Regions from separate parts of the Gracilibacillus salinarum genome, predicted to be linked through region 1. Evidence: a T-box and tRNA genes for the amino acid it is inferred to sense, from the RefSeq annotation. Region 1 holds a T-box; the other regions hold tRNA genes.
The links. The T-box of region 1 lies ahead of MUN87_RS04535 (valine--tRNA ligase). A T-box ahead of a tRNA ligase gene usually reads a tRNA of that ligase, here a tRNA-Val.

Region 1 (5,724 bases):
ATCGAGAACATGCGCTAATACAGATCGTGTCGTGTGCTTCGCTTCTTCATCTTCTCCATACAATGGCAGCTTTGCCATCTCAATATACCAGTCACAGAAATCATCCCAAATGAAGTTATACAAGTAGCGACCAGCCTCACCAAAGTCATATTTATCAACATGACGCGTTACTTGTTCTACCGTTTCATTCAATCGAGTCAGAATCCATTTGTCTGCGACTGACTTTTTACCATTAAGATCTATTTCTTCATACGTTAAGCCATCCATATTCATCAGTGCAAATCGAGAAGCATTCCAGATTTTATTAACAAAATTCCAAGTAGACTCTACCTTCTCCCATTGGAAACGAACATCTTGACCAGGACTCGAACCTGTTGCCAAGAAATAGCGTAAGGAGTCTGCGCCATATTTCTCGATTACCTCCATTGGATCGACACCGTTTCCGAGTGATTTACTCATCTTACGGCCTTCTGCATCTCTTACTAAACCATGAATTAAGACATCTTTAAATGGACGCTCATCATTAAAGTGCTTGGATTGGAAAATCATACGGGCAACCCAGAAAAAGATAATGTCATAGCCGGTAACTAATACGTTCGTCGGGAAGAAATGCTTGAAATCTTCATCTTCGGTATCCGGCCAGTTCAGTGTAGAGAATGGCCATAATGCAGATGAAAACCATGTATCTAATACATCCTCATCTTGCTCCCAGTTCTCAATGTCTGCTGGAGCATCTTTCCCCACATACACTTCACCTGTTTCTTTATGATACCAGGCAGGAATACGATGCCCCCACCATAATTGACGAGAAATACACCAATCACGAATATTTTCCATCCAACGTAAATATGTTTTCTCAAAGCGATCAGGTACGAAATGGACTTTATCCTCTTCTGATCCGTTTTGCAACTCTACTGCTGCATCTGCTAGTGGTTGCATATTGACGAACCATTGTGTTGATAAATATGGCTCCACCACTGCTCCACTTCTTTCCGAATGGCCTACTGAATGCATATGATCTTCAATTTCAAACAAAATACCTGCATCCTGCAAATCTTTGACAACTTGTTTACGGCATGCAAAACGGTCCATTCCCTGGTATTTACCAGCATTCTCATTCATTGTGCCATCTTCATTCATGACAAGGATTCGCTCTAAATCGTGACGATTGCCAATCTCAAAGTCATTCGGATCATGCGCTGGCGTTATCTTAACAGCACCAGAACCGAATTCCATATCGACATAATCATCCGCAACAATTTCAATTTCGCGCCCGACAATCGGTAATGTAACCTTTTTGCCGATTAAATCTTTATAACGATCATCGTTCGGGTGAACAGCTACTGCAGTATCTCCTAACATCGTTTCAGGTCTGGTTGTTGCCACTTCAATATGGCCCGATCCATCTGTTAATGGATATTTCATATGATAGAAATGACCCTGAACATCCTGATAAATAACTTCAATATCAGAAAGTGCCGTCTTCGTTGCTGGATCCCAGTTAATAATATACTCACCACGGTAAATTAATCCTTTTTCATATAAAGTAACAAATACTTCTTTTACCGCTTCTGAAAGACCGGCATCCAACGTAAATCGTTCACGGGAGTAATCAAGACCTAAGCCCAATTTAGACCATTGTTCACGAATAAAACCTGCATATTCCTCTTTCCAGTCCCAAGAAGTTTCTAAAAATTTCTCACGTCCGAGATCATATCGTGATGTCCCATTTTCCCTCAATTTCGCTTCTACTTTCGCTTGCGTTGCAATCCCTGCGTGGTCCATTCCTGGCAAATACAATACATCATACCCTTGCATTCGTTTAATTCTAGTAATGATATCTTGTAACGTAGTATCCCATGCATGACCGATATGCAATTTTCCTGTTACGTTTGGTGGAGGAATCACGATGGTAAATGGATCCTTTTCTTTGTTACGTTCTGCTTCAAAAAATTTACCCTGCACCCAATACTCGTATTTGCCTTGCTCTACGGCTGTCGGATCGTATTTAGGTGGTAAATTTACTTCTTTATTCTCTGACATGATATGTCTCCTCCTTTTAGATGACTTGCATTACTTCAATTAACTGTAGCGGACGAAACGAAAAAAACCCTCTTCATCCTTAAATAAAGGACGAAAAGAGTTTTCCGCGGTACCACCTTTGTTTATAAGTTCCGTAACTTATACACTTCATTTTAGAAGATATCGGCTTCACCGGCTTTACTTACTGTATGTTCAATAAAGCTGCATCTGAGGCTACCTTCCTCCACCTGTATTCGAGAAAACCTTCCAGCCAATGGGTCTTCCTCTCTATCGAATAGTATGGAGTACTCCTCCTCTTCATCGCATTGTTATGTTTTGTTATATTATATGTTATTTTATCCAATTGGAAACATATAAGTCAAGTTTATTTTTATTTAAGCTGCGCATATTTGTTAAAAAAGGTTCTATAACCAAAATACAAAAACAAAATAACCGTTAAAGAAACGCTCCCTGTAATACCAAGCATAATAGCAATTTGGTATTTAATCGCATCTACAGGATTTGCACCTGAAAGGATGACACCTGTCATCATGCCCGGAAGAAACACGATTCCCATCCCAATCATATTATTAATGGTTGGCAGAATTGCTGAATCAAAGGAATGATTAACAATATTACGTGCTGCCTTATGAGGGGTAGCACCAAGCATTAAAGCTGCTTCAACCTCTTTTTTACGAGACGTAAATCCTTCCATAAGTGCAGCTACACCAAGTGTAATACCTGTCATTGAATTACCGATCAACATACCGGCAATCGGGATAAAATAACGAGGATCATACCATGGTGAAAATTGAACAACGACAAAATCAAAATAGAAAAACGCAAATAATGTCCCTGATACCATCGCTATCGCAATAATTTTCTTTAATTCCTTGTTCAATGTATGCTTCGACCTTTTGTAGATGTTATAAACAGCAAAGCTCTCCATCAAAATGAGAACAATTAATGAATAGAGGAAATGTTCATTTTCAAATATAAACATTAAAATATAGCCAACCAGTACCAGCTGAATTGTCATTCGCAGTGTCGCAATAATTATTTCTTTTTCTCTAGGTATCTTCCGCCAGCGAACAATAGCTAATAAGAGCAGAATAAATAAATAGGCGGAAACTAATTGCCATATCGTAATCTCCAGCATATCATTCATGATCGAACCTCCTCATCGTTCTGAAGCTCGTTCATATATATCAATTGATCACTGTATGTCTCCGCTGTACCTTTGGAATGTGTTACCATAATGACCGTTTTATTGGCTTCTTTAATACGCTTCGTAAAATAATCCATCACCAGGGTTTCGGTATCATCATCCAATGCTGAAGTAGGTTCATCAAGCAAGAATACATCTGGTTCCATCACTAACACTCTGCCAAAAGCGATTCGCTGTTTCTCTCCTCCTGACAAATTAGCAGCATCTTCGTCGAGATCTTTTGACAGTTTTAATTGATGTAATAGCTCTGTTAAATCGTTGTCGTCTGGCTCTTTATCTTGCTCAGAGAAGTGCAAGCCAATCAGCAAATTATCTCGTATCGATCCTTCGAATACAATTGGATCTTGTCCGAGCATCACTACTTTCTTTCTTAATTCCACGGCATCCAGTTCTTGAATAGATGTATTATTGAAGTGGATTTCACCTTCGTCTGGTGTTAACATACTGTTAAACATTTTCAACAACGTTGTTTTGCCACTTCCGCTTGCACCGAACAGACAGTAAATATTACCTGATTCAATCTCGAGATGGTCGATTCGCAATATATCTTTGTATACCAAATTCCTGATCTCAAACATGTTCCTTTTCCTCCATACTTTCCTTTACTTCTATTGTGAACGAATATTTGCTAGTCATTCTCATTTATAAAAGTCTTTAGCTTTCACTTTCTTGCGTAAAAAGAGCAGATACACAGTGGCATCTGCTCTTTTTACTTAGCGAAAGTCTCGCTTATCTTCCATTTTTCGTGAGATTAAAACATAGGCAACTGTCGCTGCTGCTGTAGCTAATGTGTAAAGTAAAGTGTTTTTCATTTTTTTACCTCCTAGATCAGATCATGCTTCCAATTAAAATGGACGGAATTTTCCTTTTCGTAACACTAGCTTTGGTCCACCTAACATAAATAAATAGCGATCATCGATTACATTCTTCATCACTTTGGCTTGCATACCATATAATTTAGTTCCTTCAAAAACAGTACCCATTGCATCACTTCCACCAAGAGAAGCAACCGTTCCCTTATTGTCAAATTGGAACGTGCGAAGTGTACCGCCATAAATAAGCGTTTTGATATTATGCGCACATACATCAGCTTCCTGAATAGCAATTTGCGCGGTTGGTGGATATGGTTTGCCTGTTTCCTCATTCATTACCCAAGCACAATCACCTAGTATAAATACATCATCTTGCTCTGGTGTTCGTAACGTTGCATCTACGTTCACTTTACCCTTTGTCAATTCGAAACCGGATTCTCCAATAATTCGATTGGCTTGTACACCACCAGTCCAAACAAACGTGTCCGTTTTAATTTCTTGTCTGTCTTCTCCGACAATAACACGGTCTGCTTTCACTTCTTTAATCATTGTACCGAGCTTAAATTCAATTCCACGTGATTCTAATGATTCTTTCGCATAGCTTAATAAATCCTCATCAAAACCTGGTAAAATAGTAGACATCGCTTCAATGTCAATAATCTTCACGTCTTGGCGTGGAATATCGTATTTTTTACATAAAGCCGGAATTCGTTCAGCAAGTTCACCTAGAAATTCAATCCCGGTAAAACCGGCACCACCTACAACAATGGTAAGCATACTCGGATCAGGATCTTGTTCATTTCGGTAACGTGAGAATTGGTATTCAATATGGTCACGTATCATTCGACTCTTATCCACACTCTGAATAGAAAATGCATGCTCGTCCATGCCTGGAATGCCAAAGGTAGCTTTCTCAAAGCCTAAACCAATCACAAGAAAATCATAGCTTAGTGTGCCATTATCCAATTCAACCGTTTTGTTTTCCTTGTTAATTTTCTTAACGGTGTCATGCACAAAGTTAACATGTCTAGTATTAATGACATCAGAGATCATAATTCTGGAGCGGTTTACATCAATTGTGCCTGCAGCTACTTCGTGCAGCCATGTTGTCTGATAATGATAATTATGCTTGTTAACTAATGTAATATCCACTTCTTCAGGAGCGAATTGTTGCGTAAGTCGTTTCGTTGTCATCATACCGGCGTAACCTGCACCTAGTACTACGATTTTTGGTTTCTTCACTGTCATCTAATCATTCCTTTCCAGTCGATATCATTGCTAAACTATGATAGTTTATCTCACTTTTGACTAGATATGTACTCCATAGATATCATATTCAGTATAGCAAATGACACATAAGATCGTCTAATAAGCAATACCCTATTCACCATAAAGAAAAACTAAGTTTCTCTGCAAGTACAGGCAAAAGCCTTCATAATTAAATCATTATTTCCCGGGCGAAAATTACCAGCAACAACCCTTCCAGTCCTAATTCATACAATAATATACAACTACCTATAATATGGATTATGTAAATTAGGACTATCTGATATTGTGGTAATTTTGATATGAATATGTGCTTAGCAAAGCTCCGGAAATAGACTCCGCGTCCTGTGGGCACGGCTTCAGCTAGGCTACTACTTGAACAGCTTCTTTGCTGCC
Region 2 (5,724 bases), 2.3 Mb from region 1:
AGCAAAGAAAACGAGATGTTAATAGCTGTTACAGAGCAACGGTCCAAAGAAGAAATCGATCATTTTGTACAGGTATTGGAGGCATTATAAATGGACTTAATATTTGAAATCAGCAAACCCGGAAGAGTAGGAATTGATCTGCCTGAAAGTGATGTGGATGAAGTACATGTAGAAGACAAATTTCCAAGCCATTTAATTCGGAATACTCCCGCAGAACTGCCTGAGGTATCCGAGTTACAGCTTGTCCGTCATTATACTGCACTTTCAAATCAGAATCATGGAATTGATAATGGTTTTTACCCACTTGGTTCTTGTACCATGAAATATAATCCTAAGATCAATGAAGATGTTGCTAGATTAGAAGGATTTAGCCGTGTTCATCCTTATCAGCCAGAAGAAACGGTACAAGGAGTACTTCAAATATTATATGAACTGCAGGAGGACTTAGCAGCGATCGCGGGGATGGATGCTGTCACACTTCAACCTTCAGCAGGTGCTCAAGGGGAATGGACCGGACTCATGATTGCCAAAGCATATCATGCACAAAAAGGGGAAAAAAGAACAAAAGTACTTGTGCCCGATTCTGCACATGGTACAAATCCTGCCAGTGCTTCTGTCGCAGGGTTTGAAACGATAACTGTTCCTTCTAATGAGCAGGGACTAGTCGATGTAGCAGAACTTAAAAAATATGTCGGTAAAGATACAGCCGCCCTTATGCTAACGAATCCAAATACACTTGGATTATTTGAAAAAGAGATAGTTGAAATTGCGGAAGTGGTTCATGAAGCGGGAGGCTTACTTTATTATGATGGGGCAAATGCCAATGCCATCCTCGGCAAAACGACTCCAGGACAAATGGGATTTGATATCGTTCACTTTAACCTCCACAAAACCTTTACGACACCTCACGGAGGCGGAGGTCCTGGTGCAGGTCCCGTTGGCGTTAAACAAGCGTTAATCCCATTTATGCCTGTACCGCGTGTGGAGAGAAAGAAGCAACAATACGTACTAAACAATGAAGCTCCTTCTTCTATCGGTAGAGTAAAAGGTTACTATGGTAACGTTGGCATTCTTATCCGAGCATACACGTATATTCGAACAATGGGAGCAGAGGGCCTTCTCCAAGTATCAGAGTCTGCTGTACTCCATGCCAACTACCTTCAAAAAAGACTTGCACCTTATTTCGTATCACCATACAAGCAATTTTGCAAACATGAATTCGTCCTGTCTGGCTCAGAACAGAAAAAGCTTGGCGTACGGACACTTGATATGGCCAAACGATTACTTGATTTTGGTTATCATCCCCCTACCATCTACTTTCCTTTAAACGTAGAAGAGTGCATGATGATCGAACCAACCGAAACCGAATCAAAAGAAACACTGGATGCTTTTGCTGATGTGATGATCCAAATTGCGAAGGAAGCTGCAGAAGACCCATCTATTGTGTTAGATGCACCACATTCCACGATTATCGGAAGGTTAAATGAAACACAAGCTGCCAGAAAACCTATATTACGTTATAAAAAAATCAGAGAACCTGTAGAGTCATAGTTCATTATGATGCTATGAAGGAGTTAGACGATGAATATTACATTAACTAAGTTAGCTCAGAAAGCATTACAGACAGAAACTATTCCAGAAGGCCAATTGCCTAGGCTTGATGCTGAATTAACAGGAGGTTGCGGAATATCTCTCACTTATTCTCTGATAGTTGATGAGAAAAGACCAATGGATACGATCATCGAGATAAACGGAATCACCTTTCAAATCGATCATTTCACCAAACGTTATCTGGATACAGAAACTAGTTTAGTTATTGATTATTGTGCGGATAAGGGTTATTTTATCGAAAAGTATTACCAGACCAATACATGCGATGTTTCAGATAGGTAATTCCGAGCATAACCTGCCAGGTCCTAATTGAAATAATTTATATACAACTAACTTTAATATGGATTATGCTAACAAACGCTGTATTGCAATGTGGTCTTTTTGATAGATATTATCTGCTTAGCAAAACTCCGGAAATAGGCTCCGCGTCCTGTGGGCACGGCTTCAGCTAGGCTACTACTTGAACAGCATCTTGCTGCCTTGTGCCGAGGAAGCTCACTTCGAAGCGATACTTGCAGACACAGGCACAGACGAAGTGGATCTTCAGCTCGCGCTGATTCCACGGGAGTCTCCGCCTATTTCCTACACTTGAGGTAAGTGTTACAAATTATGTAACAGCAAAAAGCAGTGGTTCTTGGTATTATGTTAATCATTCAATTCCTGTTATGCATACAGTGATCAATATGCTATCTCTTACAAAAGTTGTAGAGCCCATATCCTAGCGTAGGCCAACCACGGAGACTCCCGCGGGACAGGCAGGCGCTGAAGATCCACAACGTCTGCACCTGTGTCTACTAGTAACGCTTCGAAGTAGGCTTCCTCGGTGCAAGGCAGCAGAGAAGCAATTCTAGTAGTAGCCTAGCTTCAGCCGTGCCCCGCAGGACGCGGAGTGGTTGGCCGGAGCGGTATCCCAGCACATTCAATATATCAAAATGGTTGCAACGCTAACATAATCCATATTATAGGGAAAAATCGATTATTTCAATCTTCATTGTAAGTCAGCTTCTAAATGGTAACTTTACTTTTTAAACATACAAAAAAATCAATTTTCTTATTGAAAATCGATTGGCTGTTTTCTTATGTGAATTTTAAGATGGTGGAGCCTAGCGGGATCGAACCGCTGACCTCCTGCGTGCAAAGCAGGCGCTCTCCCAGCTGAGCTAAGGCCCCAAAAGTGGTGAGCCATGGAGGATTCGAACCTCCGACCCTCTGATTAAAAGTCAGATGCTCTACCAACTGAGCTAATGGCTCTTACTTCTTTTTATCGTACAAAGTGCAAAAAAAAGCACAAAATAAAATGGCTGGGCTAGCTGGATTCGAACCAGCGCATGACGGTACCAAAAACCGTTGCCTTACCGCTTGGCTATAGCCCACCAATAAAATGAAAAAGTGTACAGAAATAGTATATACACTTAGTGATTTTTTATACAATGGTGGAGGGAGTAGGACTCGAACCTACGAACCCGATGGGAGCGGATTTACAGTCCGCCGCGTTTGGCCAACTTCGCTATCCCTCCATGTATCTATATGAACTTGACTGGTGCCGGCCAGAGGACTTGAACCCCCAACCTACTGATTACAAGTCAGTTGCTCTACCAATTGAGCTAGACCGGCTAATGGTGGAGGATGCAGGGCTCGAACCTGCGACCCCTTGCTTGTAAGGCAAGTGCTCTCCCAGCTGAGCTAATCCTCCAAAGTTTAAGATGTACAATTGCATGTGTTACGACAGGACGTCGCATTCTTTCAACAAAATTTAAGTGGTATTTATGGTGACCCGTACGGGATTCGAACCCGTGATACCGCCGTGAAAGGGCGGTGTCTTAACCACTTGACCAACGGGCCAATACAATATAATATGTCATAAAAATAGCAGAGCTTCCAGCCGGACTTGAACCGGCGACCCCTTCCTTACCATGGAAGTGCTCTACCGAACTGAGCTATGGAAGCATATGGCTCCACAGGTAGGATTCGAACCTACGACCGATCGGTTAACAGCCGATTGCTCTACCACTGAGCTACTGTGGAATATTGTTCATCTGGCTGCTTCTCAAAGCTGTGAAATTACATAGCCTGGCAACGTCCTACTCTTGCAGGGGCGCGAGCCCCAACTACCATGGGCGCTGAAGAGCTTAACTGCTGTGTTCGGCATGGGAACAGGTGTGACCTCTTCGCTATCGCTACCAGACTATTGTATTTTAGGGTTGCACCCTGAAAACTAGATAAGATATTGACATCAACAACACCATTGAAACATGTTATATAGATAAGTCCTCGATCTATTAGTATTCGTCAGCTTCACATGTCACCATGCTTCCACCTCGAACCTATCAACCTCATCGTCTCTGAGGGATCTTACTCACTTATGTGATGGGAAGTCTCATCTTGAGGGGGGCTTCATGCTTAGATGCTTTCAGCACTTATCCCTTCCACACGTAGCTACCCAGCGATGCTCTTGGCAGAACAACTGGTGCACCAGCGGTGTGTCCATCCCGGTCCTCTCGTACTAAGGACAGCTCCTCTCAAACTTCCAACGCCCACGACGGATAGGGACCGAACTGTCTCACGACGTTCTGAACCCAGCTCGCGTACCGCTTTAATGGGCGAACAGCCCAACCCTTGGGACCGACTACAGCCCCAGGATGCGATGAGCCGACATCGAGGTGCCAAACCTCCCCGTCGATGTGGACTCTTGGGGGAGATAAGCCTGTTATCCCCGGGGTAGCTTTTATCCGTTGAGCGACGGCCCTTCCATTCGGTACCGCCGGATCACTAAGCCCGACTTTCGTCCCTGCTCGACTTGTAGGTCTCGCAGTCAAGCTCCCTTCTGCCTTTGCACTCTGCGAATGATTTCCAACCATTCTGAGGGAACCTTTGGGCGCCTCCGTTACATTTTAGGAGGCGACCGCCCCAGTCAAACTGCCCACCTGACACTGTCTCCGAACCGGATCACGGTTCTGGGTTAGAAGGTCAATACAGCCAGGGTGGTATCCCACCGGCGCCTCCACGTAAGCTAGCGCTCACGTTTCTCAGGCTCCCACCTATCCTGTACAAGCTGTACCAACATTCAATATCAGGCTACAGTAAAGCTCCACGGGGTCTTTCCGTCCTGTCGCGGGTAATGCGCATCTTCACGCATAGTATAATTTCACCGGGTCTCTCGTTGAGACAGTGCCCAAGTCGTTGCACCTTTCGTGCGGGTCGGAACTTACCCGACAAGGAATTTCGCTACCTTAGGACCGTTATAGTTACGGCCGCCGTTTACTGGGGCTTCGGTTCAACGCTTCGCTAATGCTAACGCATCCCCTTAACCTTCCAGCACCGGGCAGGTGTCAGCCCCTATACTTCGCCTTACGGCTTCGCAGAGACCTGTGTTTTTGCTAAACAGTCGCTTGGGCCTTTTCACTGCGGCTTCTCGCAAAAGAAGCACCCCTTCTCCCGAAGTTACGGGGTCATTTTGCCGAGTTCCTTAACGAGAGTTCTCCCGATCACCTTAGGATTCTCTCCTCGCCTACCTGTGTCGGTTTGCGGTACGGGCACCCTTTTCCTTGCTAGAGGCTTTTCTTGGCAGCGTGAAATCCGGAACTTCGGTACTATATTTCCCTCCTGATCACAGCTTGTGATTGCCAGACGGATTTGCCTATCTGACTCACTTACTGCTTCAACGCACACATCCAATGGTGCGCATTCCTTATCCTTCTGCGTCCCCCCATCACTCAAAACGGAATTGGGTGGTACAGGAATATCAACCTGTTGTCCATCGCCTACGCCTTTCGGCCTCGGCTTAGGCCCCGACTAACCCTGAGCGGACGAGCCTTCCTCAGGAAACCTTAGGCATTCGGTGAAGAAGATTCTCACTTCTTTTTCGCTACTCATACCGGCATTCTCACTTCTAAGCGCTCCACCAGTCCTCACGGTCTGACTTCACTGCACTTAGAACGCTCTCCTACCATTGATCGCAGATCAATCCGTAGCTTCGGTGATACGTTTAGCCCCGGTATATTTTCGGCGCAGCGTCACTCGACCAGTGAGCTATTACGCACTCTTTAAATGATGGCTGCTTCTAAGCCAACATCCTGGTTGTCTGTGCAACGCCACATCCTTTTCCACTTAACG
Region 3 (5,724 bases), 2.1 Mb from region 1:
GCTCAGGGTTAGTCGGGGCCTAAGCCGAGGCCGAAAGGCGTAGGCGATGGACAACAGGTTGATATTCCTGTACCACCCAATTCCGTTTTGAGTGATGGGGGGACGCAGAAGGATAAGGAATGCGCACCATTGGATGTGTGCGTTGAAGCAGTAAGTGAGTCAGATAGGCAAATCCGTCTGGCAATCACAAGCTGTGATCAGGAGGGAAATATAGTACCGAAGTTCCGGATTTCACGCTGCCAAGAAAAGCCTCTAGCAAGGAAAAGGGTGCCCGTACCGCAAACCGACACAGGTAGGCGAGGAGAGAATCCTAAGGTGATCGGGAGAACTCTCGTTAAGGAACTCGGCAAAATGACCCCGTAACTTCGGGAGAAGGGGTGCTTCTTTTGCGAGAAGCCGCAGTGAAAAGGCCCAAGCGACTGTTTAGCAAAAACACAGGTCTCTGCGAAGCCGTAAGGCGAAGTATAGGGGCTGACACCTGCCCGGTGCTGGAAGGTTAAGGGGATGCGTTAGCATTAGCGAAGCGTTGAACCGAAGCCCCAGTAAACGGCGGCCGTAACTATAACGGTCCTAAGGTAGCGAAATTCCTTGTCGGGTAAGTTCCGACCCGCACGAAAGGTGCAACGACTTGGGCACTGTCTCAACGAGAGACCCGGTGAAATTATACTATGCGTGAAGATGCGCATTACCCGCGACAGGACGGAAAGACCCCGTGGAGCTTTACTGTAGCCTGATATTGAATGTTGGTACAGCTTGTACAGGATAGGTGGGAGCCTGAGAAACGTGAGCGCTAGCTTACGTGGAGGCGCCGGTGGGATACCACCCTGGCTGTATTGACCTTCTAACCCAGAACCGTGATCCGGTTCGGAGACAGTGTCAGGTGGGCAGTTTGACTGGGGCGGTCGCCTCCTAAAATGTAACGGAGGCGCCCAAAGGTTCCCTCAGAATGGTTGGAAATCATTCGCAGAGTGCAAAGGCAGAAGGGAGCTTGACTGCGAGACCTACAAGTCGAGCAGGGACGAAAGTCGGGCTTAGTGATCCGGCGGTACCGAATGGAAGGGCCGTCGCTCAACGGATAAAAGCTACCCCGGGGATAACAGGCTTATCTCCCCCAAGAGTCCACATCGACGGGGAGGTTTGGCACCTCGATGTCGGCTCATCGCATCCTGGGGCTGTAGTCGGTCCCAAGGGTTGGGCTGTTCGCCCATTAAAGCGGTACGCGAGCTGGGTTCAGAACGTCGTGAGACAGTTCGGTCCCTATCCGTCGTGGGCGTTGGAAGTTTGAGAGGAGCTGTCCTTAGTACGAGAGGACCGGGATGGACACACCGCTGGTGCACCAGTTGTTCTGCCAAGAGCATCGCTGGGTAGCTACGTGTGGAAGGGATAAGTGCTGAAAGCATCTAAGCATGAAGCCCCCCTCAAGATGAGACTTCCCATCACATAAGTGAGTAAGATCCCTCAGAGACGATGAGGTTGATAGGTTCGAGGTGGAAGCATGGTGACATGTGAAGCTGACGAATACTAATAGATCGAGGACTTATCTATATAACATGTTTCAACGGTGTTGTTGATGTCAATATCTTATCTAGTTTTCAGGGTATATAAAAAAATACAAAAAACTCTTGCATTTAACATGCATTGTGAGTTATAATGTATCTTGTCCTTGAAAAAAGAGTCTGGTAGCGATAGCGAAGAGGTCACACCTGTTCCCATGCCGAACACAGCAGTTAAGCTCTTCAGCGCCCATGGTAGTTGGGGCTCGCGCCCCTGCAAGAGTAGGACGTTGCCAGGCATACATAGGAGGATTAGCTCAGCTGGGAGAGCACTTGCCTTACAAGCAAGGGGTCGCAGGTTCGAGCCCTGCATCCTCCACCATTAGCCGGTCTAGCTCAATTGGTAGAGCAACTGACTTGTAATCAGTAGGTTGGGGGTTCAAGTCCTCTGGCCGGCACCACTCATCTTAGAGCCATTAGCTCAGCTGGCAGAGCATCTGACTTTTAATCAGAGGGTCGGAGGTTCGAATCCTCCATGGCTCACCATTTATTTATGCGGGTGTGGCGGAATTGGCAGACGCGCTAGACTTAGGATCTAGTGTCTCTCGACGTGGGGGTTCAAGTCCCTCCACCCGCACCATACAATAACTTTATATTTATGCGGAAGTAGTTCAGTGGTAGAACACCACCTTGCCAAGGTGGGGGTCGCGGGTTCGAATCCCGTCTTCCGCTCCAGGATTTTTAATCGCTAGTTTGCCAGGTGATTAAAATGTATTTCCTTGCCGGGGTGGCGGAATTGGCAGACGCACAGGACTTAAAATCCTGCGGTGGGTTTCCACCGTGCCGGTTCGAGTCCGGCCCTCGGCACCACGTATAGCGCCCGTAGCTCAATTGGATAGAGCGTTTGACTACGGATCAAGAGGTTAGGGGTTCGACTCCTCTCGGGCGCGCCATTATCGGGAAGTAGCTCAGCTTGGTAGAGCACTTGGTTTGGGACCAAGGGGTCGCAGGTTCAAATCCTGTCTTCCCGACCATTAATGACATTATTTTGTGGGGCCTTAGCTCAGCTGGGAGAGCGCCTGCTTTGCACGCAGGAGGTCAGCGGTTCGATCCCGCTAGGCTCCACCATTTTTATACATTTGATCTTTGAAAACTGAACAAAACAACCAGTATGAATTAATAAACAAGCTAGCTTATAGAAGCGAGCGCAAGTCAACTTTATTGAGAGTTTGATCTTGGCTCAGGACGAACGCTGGCGGCGTGCCTAATACATGCAAGTCGAGCGCGGGAAGCTAACTGAATCCTTCGGGAGGACGTTAGTGGAACGAGCGGCGGACGGGTGAGTAACACGTGGGCAACCTGCCTGTAAGACTGGGATAACCCCGGGAAACCGGGGCTAATACCGGATAACACATTGCTTCGCATGAAGGAATGTTGAAAGATGGCCTTTGGCTATCACTTACAGATGGGCCCGCGGCGCATTAGCTAGTTGGTGAGGTAACGGCTCACCAAGGCAACGATGCGTAGCCGACCTGAGAGGGTGATCGGCCACACTGGGACTGAGACACGGCCCAGACTCCTACGGGAGGCAGCAGTAGGGAATCTTCCGCAATGGACGAAAGTCTGACGGAGCAACGCCGCGTGAACGAAGAAGGTTTTCGGATCGTAAAGTTCTGTTGTTAGGGAAGAACAAGTGCCGTTCAAATAGGGCGGCACCTTGACGGTACCTATCGAGGAAGCCCCGGCTAACTACGTGCCAGCAGCCGCGGTAATACGTAGGGGGCAAGCGTTGTCCGGAATTATTGGGCGTAAAGCGCGCGTAGGCGGTTTCTTAAGTCTGATGTGAAATCTTGCGGCTCAACCGCAAGCGGTCATTGGAAACTGGGGAACTTGAGTGCAGAAGAGGAGAGTGGAATTCCACGTGTAGCGGTGAAATGCGTAGATATGTGGAGGAACACCAGTGGCGAAGGCGACTCTCTGGTCTGTAACTGACGCTGAGGTGCGAAAGCGTGGGGAGCGAACAGGATTAGATACCCTGGTAGTCCACGCCGTAAACGATGAGTGCTAGGTGTTAGGGGGTTTCCGCCCCTTAGTGCTGCAGTTAACGCATTAAGCACTCCGCCTGGGGAGTACGGCCGCAAGGCTGAAACTCAAAAGAATTGACGGGGGCCCGCACAAGCGGTGGAGCATGTGGTTTAATTCGAAGCAACGCGAAGAACCTTACCAGGTCTTGACATCTTCGGATGTCCCTAGAGATAGGGAGTTCCCTTCGGGGACCGAATGACAGGTGGTGCATGGTTGTCGTCAGCTCGTGTCGTGAGATGTTGGGTTAAGTCCCGCAACGAGCGCAACCCTTGATCTTAGTTGCCAGCATTAAGTTGGGCACTCTAAGGTGACTGCCGGTGACAAACCGGAGGAAGGTGGGGATGACGTCAAATCATCATGCCCCTTATGACCTGGGCTACACACGTGCTACAATGGATGGTACAGAGGGCAGCGAAACCGCGAGGTCAAGCAAATCCCATAAAACCATTCTCAGTTCGGATTGCAGGCTGCAACTCGCCTGCATGAAGCCGGAATCGCTAGTAATCGTGGATCAGCATGCCACGGTGAATACGTTCCCGGGCCTTGTACACACCGCCCGTCACACCACGAGAGTTGGCAACACCCGAAGTCGGTGGGGTAACCTTTGGAGCCAGCCGCCGAAGGTGGGGCCAATGATTGGGGTGAAGTCGTAACAAGGTAGCCGTATCGGAAGGTGCGGCTGGATCACCTCCTTTCTAAGGATTATAGGAACACCTTTTACAAGGTGACAAAATCATACTTGGTTGTTTGGTTCAGTTTTGAGAGATCAATTCTCTCTTGAACTTGTACCTTGAAAACTAGATAAGAATAATCAGGACGTGGAAGCAACTGCTGGTCAGCTGTGGAAACGAAACTGATGACAAGACATCAAACAATAACCAACGACTTTTTCATTGAAGTAAAGTAAGTATAGTTAAGTGAAGAAGGGCGCACGGTGGATGCCTTGGCACTAGGAGCCGATGAAGGACGGGACAAACACCGATATGTCTCGGGGAGCCGTACGTAGGCGTTGATCCGAGAATTTCCGAATGGGGAAACCCTCTGCTCGTCATGGAGTAGAACATTTATCTGAATCCATAGGATAAATGAGGCAGACCCGGGGAACTGAAACATCTCAGTACCCGGAGGAAGAGAAAGCAAACGCGATTTCCCGAGTAGCGGCGAGCGAAACGGAATTAGCCCAAACCAAAAAGCTTGCTTTTTGGGGTTGTAGGACACTCCTTTGGAGTTACAAAGAAATACATTAGACGAAGTGGTCTGGAAAGGCCCATCACAGAAGGTAACAATCCTGTAGTCGAAAATCTGTTTCCTCCGGAGTGGATCCTGAGTACGGCGGAACACGTGAAATTCCGTCGGAATCCGGGAGGACCATCTCCCAAGGCTAAATACTCCCTAGTGACCGATAGTGAACCAGTACCGTGAGGGAAAGGTGAAAAGCACCCCGGGAGGGGAGTGAAATAGTACCTGAAACCGTGTGCCTACAAGTAGTCGGAGCCCTTTTATGGGTGACGGCGTACCTTTTGTAGAATGGACCGGCGAGTTACGATCCCCTGCAAGGTTAAGTGGAAGACACGGAGCCGCAGCGAAAGCGAGTCTGAATAGGGCGTTTTAGTAGGTGGTCGTAGACCCGAAACCGTGTGATCTACCCATGTCCAGGGTGAAGGTCAGGTAACACTGACTGGAGGCCCGAACCCACGCACGTTGAAAAGTGCGGGGATGAGGTGTGGGTAGGGGTGAAATGCCAATCGAACACGGAGATAGCTGGTTCTCTCCGAAATAGCTTTAGGGCTAGCCTCAAGGCATGTATGTTGGAGGTAGAGCACTGATTGGACTAGGGGCCCTTACCGGGTTACCGAATTCAGTCAAACTCCGAATGCCAATCATATTACCTTGGGAGTCAGACTATGGGTGATAAGGTTCATAGTCGAAAGGGAAACAGCCCAGACCGTCAGCTAAGGTCCCAAAGTATACGTTAAGTGGAAAAGGATGTGGCGTTGCACAGACAACCAGGATGTTGGCTTAGAAGCAGCCATCATTTAAAGAGTGCGTAATAGCTCACTGGTCGAGTGACGCTGCGCCGAAAATATACCGGGGCTAAACGTATCACCGAAGCTACGGATTGATCTGCGATCAATGGTAGGAGAGC

Region 2: it encodes a tRNA-Val, which carries the amino acid that the T-box ahead of MUN87_RS04535 (valine--tRNA ligase) is inferred to sense. The anticodon was not compared.
Region 3: it encodes a tRNA-Val, which carries the amino acid that the T-box ahead of MUN87_RS04535 (valine--tRNA ligase) is inferred to sense. The anticodon was not compared.

What each region holds. Positions count from the first base shown of each region.
Region 1 covers NZ_CP095071.1:895,670-901,393, forward strand. The annotation lists gene MUN87_RS04535 (valine--tRNA ligase) at 1-2,043, opposite strand, end outside; T-box leader at 2,127-2,353, opposite strand; gene MUN87_RS04540 (ABC transporter permease) at 2,414-3,190, opposite strand; gene MUN87_RS04545 (ABC transporter ATP-binding protein) at 3,187-3,828, opposite strand; gene MUN87_RS04550 (NAD(P)/FAD-dependent oxidoreductase) at 4,096-5,310, opposite strand.
Region 2 covers NZ_CP095071.1:3,225,223-3,230,946, reverse strand. The annotation lists gene gcvPA (aminomethyl-transferring glycine dehydrogenase subunit GcvPA) at 1-90, shown strand, start outside; gene gcvPB (aminomethyl-transferring glycine dehydrogenase subunit GcvPB) at 91-1,551, shown strand; gene MUN87_RS15155 (iron-sulfur cluster biosynthesis family protein) at 1,582-1,893, shown strand; tRNA gene MUN87_RS15150 (tRNA-Ala) at 2,706-2,781, opposite strand; tRNA gene MUN87_RS15145 (tRNA-Lys) at 2,787-2,862, opposite strand; tRNA gene MUN87_RS15140 (tRNA-Gln) at 2,910-2,984, opposite strand; tRNA gene MUN87_RS15135 (tRNA-Tyr) at 3,043-3,128, opposite strand; tRNA gene MUN87_RS15130 (tRNA-Thr) at 3,150-3,225, opposite strand; tRNA gene MUN87_RS15125 (tRNA-Val) at 3,229-3,304, opposite strand; tRNA gene MUN87_RS15120 (tRNA-Glu) at 3,379-3,453, opposite strand; tRNA gene MUN87_RS15115 (tRNA-Thr) at 3,485-3,558, opposite strand; tRNA gene MUN87_RS15110 (tRNA-Asn) at 3,562-3,636, opposite strand; rRNA gene rrf (5S ribosomal RNA) at 3,680-3,796, opposite strand; rRNA gene MUN87_RS15100 (23S ribosomal RNA) at 3,871-5,724, opposite strand, start outside.
Region 3 covers NZ_CP095071.1:3,043,890-3,049,613, forward strand. The annotation lists rRNA gene MUN87_RS14120 (23S ribosomal RNA) at 1-1,545, shown strand, start outside; rRNA gene rrf (5S ribosomal RNA) at 1,676-1,792, shown strand; tRNA gene MUN87_RS14130 (tRNA-Val) at 1,800-1,875, shown strand; tRNA gene MUN87_RS14135 (tRNA-Thr) at 1,879-1,954, shown strand; tRNA gene MUN87_RS14140 (tRNA-Lys) at 1,964-2,039, shown strand; tRNA gene MUN87_RS14145 (tRNA-Leu) at 2,049-2,133, shown strand; tRNA gene MUN87_RS14150 (tRNA-Gly) at 2,154-2,228, shown strand; tRNA gene MUN87_RS14155 (tRNA-Leu) at 2,275-2,363, shown strand; tRNA gene MUN87_RS14160 (tRNA-Arg) at 2,370-2,446, shown strand; tRNA gene MUN87_RS14165 (tRNA-Pro) at 2,451-2,527, shown strand; tRNA gene MUN87_RS14170 (tRNA-Ala) at 2,546-2,621, shown strand; rRNA gene MUN87_RS14175 (16S ribosomal RNA) at 2,711-4,273, shown strand; rRNA gene MUN87_RS14180 (23S ribosomal RNA) at 4,490-5,724, shown strand, end outside.